2 regions of the Enterobacter cloacae complex sp. HYC003_NIDB genome follow, and region 1 is predicted to be linked to the other one. Evidence: predicted binding sites of a transcription regulator. Region 1 holds the regulator's gene; the other holds the start of a gene.
The links. Region 1 encodes PhoB, which activates phosphate uptake and scavenging genes when phosphate is short. Its sites were predicted from a motif close to CTGTCATAAAACTGNCNNAT; they were not measured.
Positions count from the first base shown of each region.

Region 1 (4,064 bases):
ATCAGGTGGCTCAGACCGAGGTTTGACACCGCCATGGAGAAGATGCCGAGGATAAACACCAGCGTGCGGTAAGAGAGCGGCAGATACTGGGCGAAGAACTCCGCGCAGGCGCAGGTCAGACCCACCGCCGTCACCAGACAGGCCAGGAAAATCAGCGCCGCCAGCAGCATGCTGCCTGCACCACCAAAGGTATGCTGCACGTAAGCATGCAGGATCGCCGCGCCGTTTGCGCTCTGATCGACCAGCGTTGCGCTATCTGAACCCAGACGGAACAGCGCCAGATACAGCAGCGTCAGGCCGACACCGGCCATCAGGCCAGCCCAGATGGTGTAGCGAGTCAGCAGGCGCGCTTCGGTCACCCCGCGGGAACGCGCGGCGTTAACGATAACGATACCAAACACCATCGCACCCAGCGTATCCATTGTCAGATAGCCGTTCACGAAACCGTTTGAGAACGCCGCGTTCTGATAAGCGTCCATCGCGGAGCTGATGGGCCCCGCAGGCCAGACGATGGCCGCAACCGCCAGCACGATCAGCGCCACAATTTTCAGCGGAGCCAGGAAGTTACCCACGGTATCCAGCAGTTTGCCGGGATAGAGAGAAACCAGAATCACGATGGCGAAGTAAATGAGGCTGTAAATAAACAGCGGCATCGCGCCGTCACCGGTCAGCGGGGCGATACCCACTTCAAAGGAGACGGTCGCCGTACGTGGGGTCGCGAACAGCGGGCCAACGGCCAGATAGCAGACGGTTGCCAGCAGAACGCCAGCCACTTTGCCAATCGGGGTGCTGAGGCTGTCCACACCGCCACCGACTTTCGCCAGCGCGATAACGGTCAGTACCGGCAGGCCCACGGCAGTAAGCAGGAAGCCAAACGCAGCCGTCCAGACGTGTTCACCCGCCTGTAAGCCAACCATTGGAGGAAAAATGATGTTACCTGCGCCAACGAACAGCGCAAATGTCATAAAGCCCAGCGCGATAATGTCACGCGATTTCAAGTGATGGGTCATAAAACCTTACTGCCTGTGGATGTGGTGTTGAATACGTTGAGATTTTCGCCATCCCTCACGGGACGATACAGCGGAAAATTTGCTCAATTTCAGCGGGATATGCTCCCGTCCTGGCGTGGCGAAGAATTGTTTTTCGATTTACCACGCAAATACAGTCGGTCTGACAGTATATGGGGGGCAATTTAAACGCTTATAACGTTTAAAGGCAAGAAGGGATCGTAAAACCAGAACAATATGCCAGCATGAAAATTCAGACCAAAATAATATGCCATGTATAAGAAAAACTCATGGCTAATCATGCGAACAAAAAAGCACCAGCCGTATAATATTCATCCGCGTTTCGCTTGACTGCAAAGCAAACGGGCCAGCAATCGCTGGCCCGTGGAAAGGTAGCCTGACACATCTGCCGTCAGGCGCTTTTTTTGGCAATTAATCGTTCCGGAATCACGAAGCTAAAGCGCGTGCCCTTACCCAGGGTGCTTTCGATATTGAGCCGGCTTTCGTGGTGGCTGACGGCATGCTTCACAATTGCCAGTCCCAGTCCGCTCCCGCCGGTCTGCCGCGAGCGCGCCTTATCCACCCGGTAGAATCGTTCGGTGAGACGCGGGAGGTGCTCGGGCCCGATCCCCGGCCCGTTGTCCTCGACGCTAAACTCAGCGCCCGCCGGGGTATGCTGCCAGCTCACCGCGATATGCGTCCCTTTCGGGGTATGATTCACGGCGTTATAGACCAGGTTTGAGATAGCGCTTCGCAGCTCATCTTCACTGCCGAGCACTTTCAGCGTGTTATCAACGTCAAAACTCAGGGTGTGCTGATTATGACTCAGCGTTTGGGCTTCGCGCTCCACCACCCGCAACATCATCGGCACATCAATGATGTCGTTTAGCGCCAGCGACGGGGCAGCCTCAATCTTTGAAAGCGTCAGCAGCTGTTTGACCAGCCCTTCCATGCGGAACGTCTGCTCCCGCATGGTATGCAGTGCTTTCTCACGCGGCGCCCCCTCAAGCGTTTGCTCCTGCATCATCTCCAGGTAGCCCTGAAGCACCGTCAACGGCGTACGCAGCTCGTGGCTGACGTTGGCAAAGAAGTTACGTCTCGCGCCCTCAAGCTGGTGCATCTGGGTAACGTCCCGCGCTACCATCAGCCACTGCCGATCGCTGTAGGGCATCACGCGGATTTCCAGATGGCGACCGTTATTGAGCTTCAGATTGTGCGGGCGCGAAAAATCCCGCTTTTTCAGATACAGCGTGAACTCGGGATAACGCAGAAGGTTCAGGATGTTCTGACCATTATCATCCGGCCAGCGCAGGCCCAGCAGCTGTTGCGCGAGGCCATTACACCAGAAGATTGTCCCTTCTTCTGTCGTCAGGATCACCGCGTCCGGCAGCGACTCCGCACCGCTACGAAAGCGTTTGATCAGGCTTCCCAGCTCACGACGGCGCTTTTTGTTACGCATCTGCATCTGGTGCAGGCCGTAGAGTAGCGGTTCCCAGCTCCCGCTTCCCGGCGGGGGTGTCATACTTCTGTCGACCCACAGCCACCAGGAGAGACGCAGTAAATTCCAGAAATGCCAGACGAGCAATCCCGTCACGGCCACCAGTAAAAACCACGGCAGATAGCCAAAGATAGCCCCCAGAATGAGGGCCGGAATACAACATAAGATCAGTTCAAAGACGAGCCTTTTCCATGACAGACGTTCCAGCACGCGTCACACTCCTGTCATTGTTCAGAAACGGGTCGAGAAACGATAACCCGTGCCGCGGACCGTCTGTACCATGCGATCGTGGCCGCTCAGTTCCAGCGCTTTACGCAGGCGGCGAATATGGACGTCAACCGTTCGGTCTTCGACATAGACGTTAGTTCCCCAGACGTTATTCAGCAACTGTTCGCGGCTGTAAACGCGCTCCGGGTGGGTCATAAAGAAGTGCAGGAGTTTAAATTCGGTCGGTCCCATATCGAGGGGATTTTCACCGGTCATGACCCGGTGTGAGGTAGGATCCAGGCTCAGCCCCTGCATCTCAATCACCTCTTCCACCGCCATCGGTGAAATACGGCGCATCACGGCTTTGATACGCGCCACCAGCTCTTTCGGGGAGAACGGTTTAGTGATGTAATCGTCCGCGCCGGTTTCCAGACCGCGCACGCGATCCTCTTCCTCACCGCGCGCCGTCAGCATTACCACCGGGATATCGCGGGTCATCGCCTCGCGTTTGATATGCTTGATAAACTGCAATCCGGAACCGCCAGGCAGCATCCAGTCCAGCAGGATCAGATCGGGCCAGGGTTCATTCAGCTGGTTCACCGCGCTGTCATAATCTTCCGCTTCAACCGGCTGGAAGCCATTTTGTTCAAGCACGAAGCACACCATTTCACGGATCGGAGCTTCATCTTCTACGACCAGAATACGTCTCGCCATACTTTGCCCTGTCTTATCGTATTTAAGTTACAAGTCTGTAATGCGGCGTCATTATGCGTCAGATTTATGACAGATTTATGAAAAACATTACCACTATAAATAGCAAACTGTTGTTTTATTACAGCGGTTATTTTCCGTTCCCCGAACGTTTATAATCCTGCTTTCTTATTATTGCCACGGATCTTTTATGCGCATACTTCACACCTCAGACTGGCACCTGGGTCAAAATTTTTACAGCAAAAGCCGCGCCGCGGAACATGAAGCGTTCCTGAACTGGCTGCTGGAGACGGCTCAGGCTGACGAGGTGGACGCGATTATTGTGGCGGGCGACATTTTTGATACCGGATCGCCGCCGAGCTATGCGCGTGAGCTGTACAACCGTTTTGTGGTCAACCTCCAGCAAACCGGTTGTCACCTTGTGATTGTCGCCGGAAACCATGACTCGGTGGCGACGCTGAATGAATCCCGCGATATTCTGGCGTTCCTCAATACCACCGTGGTGGCCAGCGCCGGACACGCGCCGCAGATCCTGAAAAAACGCGACGGCACGCCGGGCGCAGTGCTGTGCCCAATTCCGTTTTTACGCCCGCGCGATATCGTGCAAAGCCAGGCAGGTCTGTCCGGCAGCGAAAAACAGC
Region 1 is NZ_CP114220.1:3,817,906-3,821,969, forward strand. Features, by position in the region: gene brnQ (branched-chain amino acid transporter carrier protein BrnQ) at 1-1,010, opposite strand, end outside; gene phoR (phosphate regulon sensor histidine kinase PhoR) at 1,420-2,715, opposite strand; gene phoB (phosphate response regulator transcription factor PhoB) at 2,737-3,426, opposite strand; gene sbcD (exonuclease subunit SbcD) at 3,614-4,064, shown strand, end outside.

Region 2 (4,064 bases), 210 kb from region 1:
CCATTAAATTTCACAGATTGCCGCCTGCGCGACGTCCTGCTGATTTTCTCCATGAAATACCCCTCGCGAAAGTAGCGTTAACGCACATTTTTCACAGCACAATTGACTGTTATAACAGTATTTTTCTTACCCTATGGCAATTTTGCTATTCCTCTACCATGCTCATATCACCTCACTCTTACTCGTGGGGCTTTTCGTAGTTGCTGATTAATCTCAAGGAAAAAGGTTATGAAAAAAACGACTGCTATTTTGATGGGCGCTGCATTTCTGTTTACCACCAATACCTTTGCGGCTGAACTGCTGACGAAAAACGAGTTTGAGAAAGTGGAATCACAGTATGAAAAAATCGGTACGGTTAGCACTTCCAATGAAGTCTCGGTAGACGACGCGAAAAAAGAGCTGATCGAGAAAGCCGATAAAGAAGGTGCTGATGTGCTGGTGCTGACTTCCGGCAACACCAACAACAAAATTCACGGTACCGCCGATATTTTCAAGAAAAAATAATGCCTTAGCAACCACCCCTGTTTCGGGGTGGTTGCGCGCCATACCTCCCGCCAGCCTTGTTTCTTGTCTCTTCTCGCTCAGAGATGTCCGTTGACACTTGATTACGCATTCATAATGCGTATAGTTCTCATTTGCATTTCTTTTAATAACTTTTAAGGCCCGACAACGGGTCATTTTTGCGCGCACGTTAAGAGCTCATTATGAACAACACCACAATGCACAAAACGCTGCTGGCGATTGCCATCGGCGCGGTTACACACTCCGCTTTTGCGGCGGATGAGAAAAAAGAGGACACCATCGTGGTCCAGTCCACGGCGGGGAGTGATTTCAAACCCGGTGGTGACCAGCTGCTTCCAGCCTTCCTCGACGGACAGGTGGCGAACGGCGGGCGCATGGGTATGCTCGGTCAGCAGAACGCCATGGACGTGCCGTTCAACATCATCAGCTACACCTCGAAGCTGGTGGAAGATCAGCAGGCAAAAACCATTGCTGACGTGGTTGCCAACGACGCGGGCGTACAATTTGTTCAGGGTTACGGCAACAGCGCTGAAACCTTCCGCATTCGCGGCCTGAAGTTTGACGGCGACGATATGACCTTTGGCGGATTGTCCGGGGTGCTGCCGCGTCAGGTGGTGGATGCCCAGATGGTCGACCGTATCGAGATCTTCAAAGGGGCCAACTCCCTGATGAACGGCGCCGCAAGCTCCGGCGTGGGCGGGATGATCAACCTTGAGCCCAAACACGCGGGCGACACCCCGCAGGCGAAAGTGGGCGTTGACTACACCTCGGATTCCCAGATTGGCACCACGCTGGATGCGGGTCGTCGCTTTGGCGATAACGACCAGTTTGGCGCGCGCGTGAACCTCGTGCATCGCGAAGGGGAAACCGGCGTGCCGAACGACCGCCGCCGCACCACGCTGCTCTCCACCGGCCTGGATTACAAAGGCGACCGCTTCCGCACCTCGCTGGACCTGGGCTACCAGAAAAAAACCTTCCACGGCAGCCCAACCAGCGTCAACATCTCGGCGGTGGACTTTGTGCCTGAGCCGCCGAAGAACGATCGCAACTTCTCGCAGAAGTGGGCCTACAGCGATATCGAAAACGAGTTCGGGATGTGGCGCAGCGAGTATGACATCACCGATAGCTGGACGGCATATACCGGTCTCGGCGCGCAGCACGCGCACGAAGAAGGGATCTACAGCGCGCCGAAGCTCCTCGATAAGAGCGGTAATGCGACGGTCAGCCGCCTTGATACCAACCGCATCAGCGATTCCGTCAGCGGCATGGCGGGCATTCGCGGTAACTTTGACACCGGTTTTGTCTCGCACAAGGTGAACGTCGGGTATTCGGCGATGACCAAAAACGAAAAAATCGCGTGGAAAATGTCGGCGGCGGCAGATAACCCGACCACCAACATCTATCACAACACCGGCGTTGATATGCCGGACAGCACTAACTTCAACGGCTCAGGCGGGAAATACAGCGATCCGCTGACCAGCGGGCGCACCCGTACCCAGGGCTGGCTGCTGAGCGATACGCTGGGCGTACTGGACGACAAGCTGCTGTTCACCGCAGGCGCACGTCATCAGAAAGTTGTCATCCGCGGGTACAACAAAATCACCGGCGCGGAAAACGACGCGGACGGTTTCGACGGCAGCCGCTGGATGCCAACCTACGGCGTAGTCTATAAACCGTGGGAGGAAATTTCCCTCTACGCCAACCACACCGAGGCGTTACAGCCCGGTGAAACTGCGCCGAACACTGCTACTAACTACGGCCAGAGCACCGGTATCGTGCACTCTAAGCAGAACGAAGTGGGCGTAAAGGCGGACTTTGGCCGCGTGGGCGGCTCCCTGGCGCTGTTTGAGATCAAAATGCCGTCGGCGATCCTTGACGACAGCGGTCACTACGGCCTGGATGCAGAACAACGTAACCGCGGCGTGGAGCTGAACGTCTTCGGCGAGCCAATGCTTGGGATGCGCCTGAACGCCAGCGCCACCTGGTTGCAGGCCGAGCTGACCAAAACCAAAAACGGCGTCAATCAGGGCAACGATGCGATCGGTATTCCGAGCTTCTACGCCGTGCTGGGCGCAGAGTACGATATCAAGCCGATTGAAGGCCTGACGGCGACCGCGCGCGTTAACCACTCCGGCACGCAGTATGCCGATCTTGCGAACACCAAAAAGCTGGACAGCTACACCACGCTGGATCTGGGCATGCGCTATCGCTTCGCGGTGAACCACAATGAAAACCAGATGACCGTGCGGGCAGGCATCGACAACGTGACCAACGAGAACTACTGGTCAAGCGTGGACGATTCCGGTACTTACATCACTCAGGGCGAGCCGCGTACCTTTAAGGTCTCGGTTGGCTACGAGTTCTAAGCGTTCCACCTCGTTATCCGGGGCAGGGACGCCCCAATCCCTTCGTTGTCGTGTTATAAAATTGTAATAAAAGCTTCTTACACTGGTCGCCACATCCTTACCTCTTGGCCAATGACAGGAAGCCGCTATGGGCAGACCCCTCAAATCCGTATTTAAAAAAGAACATCGCGACGATATCAGTAACCGCAGCGCTAACCCGGTATTCTCCGAGGTTGCAGAGGTGTTCCTCTCCCGCCGCCGTTTTCTCCAGATGGGGGCCGTAGCGGGGGCCGCCGTATCATTCCCGTATCTGATCACACCCGAAAATGCCATTGCCGCGGTATCGAAGCCTTCCGCGCTGGCAAAAGCGGTTTCCCTGGGCTTTACCAGCATCGACGTCTCCACGGAAGACACGGTCAGGGTGCCAGAAGGCTATATTGCCCGCCCGTTCTATCGCTGGGGTGATCCGACGGGAATCAAAGACAACATGCCGGCATTTAAGCCGGACGCCAGCAATACCACAGACGAACAGGCTGTGCAGGCGGGCATGCACCACGACGGCATGGCGTGGTTTAGCCTGCCGCAGGGGGCGCAAAACCCGGAGCATGGCCTGCTGGCGCTGAACCATGAATACATCGATAACGGGATGCTGTTTACCGACGGTACGGCGAACTGGAGCCTCGATAAAGCCCGCAAGGGGCAGAACGCGATGGGCGTGTCGGTGGTGGAAGTGAAAAAAACGGGCAGCGGCTGGGAGGTGGTGCGTCCGTCTTCCTTCGCCCGGCGTATTACCGTCAATACGCCGATGCAGCTTACCGGCCCGGCGCGGCATCAGGATTTAATGAAAACCGCCGCCGATCTGCAGGGGGAACGCGTTCTGGGCACCATGCAGAACTGCGCCAACGGCCACACGCCTTGGGGCACCTATCTCACCTGCGAGGAGAACTGGTCGGACATTTTTGTGAAAAAAGCCGATCTCAATCCGCTGGAAAAACGCTACGGCATCAGCGACAGCGATGAGTCCTACCGCTGGAACGAGGTGGATGAGCGGTTCAGCGTCGATAAAACCCCTAACGAACCCAACCGTTTCGGCTGGGTGGTGGAGATCGATCCCTACAACCCGACCTCCACCCCGCGCAAGCACACCGCGCTGGGCCGCTTCAAGCATGAGGGGGCCGCCGTCACGCTCGCCGCCGA
Region 2 is NZ_CP114220.1:3,606,117-3,610,180, reverse strand. Features, by position in the region: gene yahO (DUF1471 family periplasmic protein YahO) at 229-504, shown strand; gene O1722_RS17190 (TonB-dependent receptor) at 705-2,888, shown strand; gene O1722_RS17185 (PhoX family protein) at 3,016-4,064, shown strand, end outside.
Region 2: O1722_RS17185 (PhoX family protein) is a predicted target of PhoB. The motif match lies at 2,939-2,958, and genes of this name have one in related genera.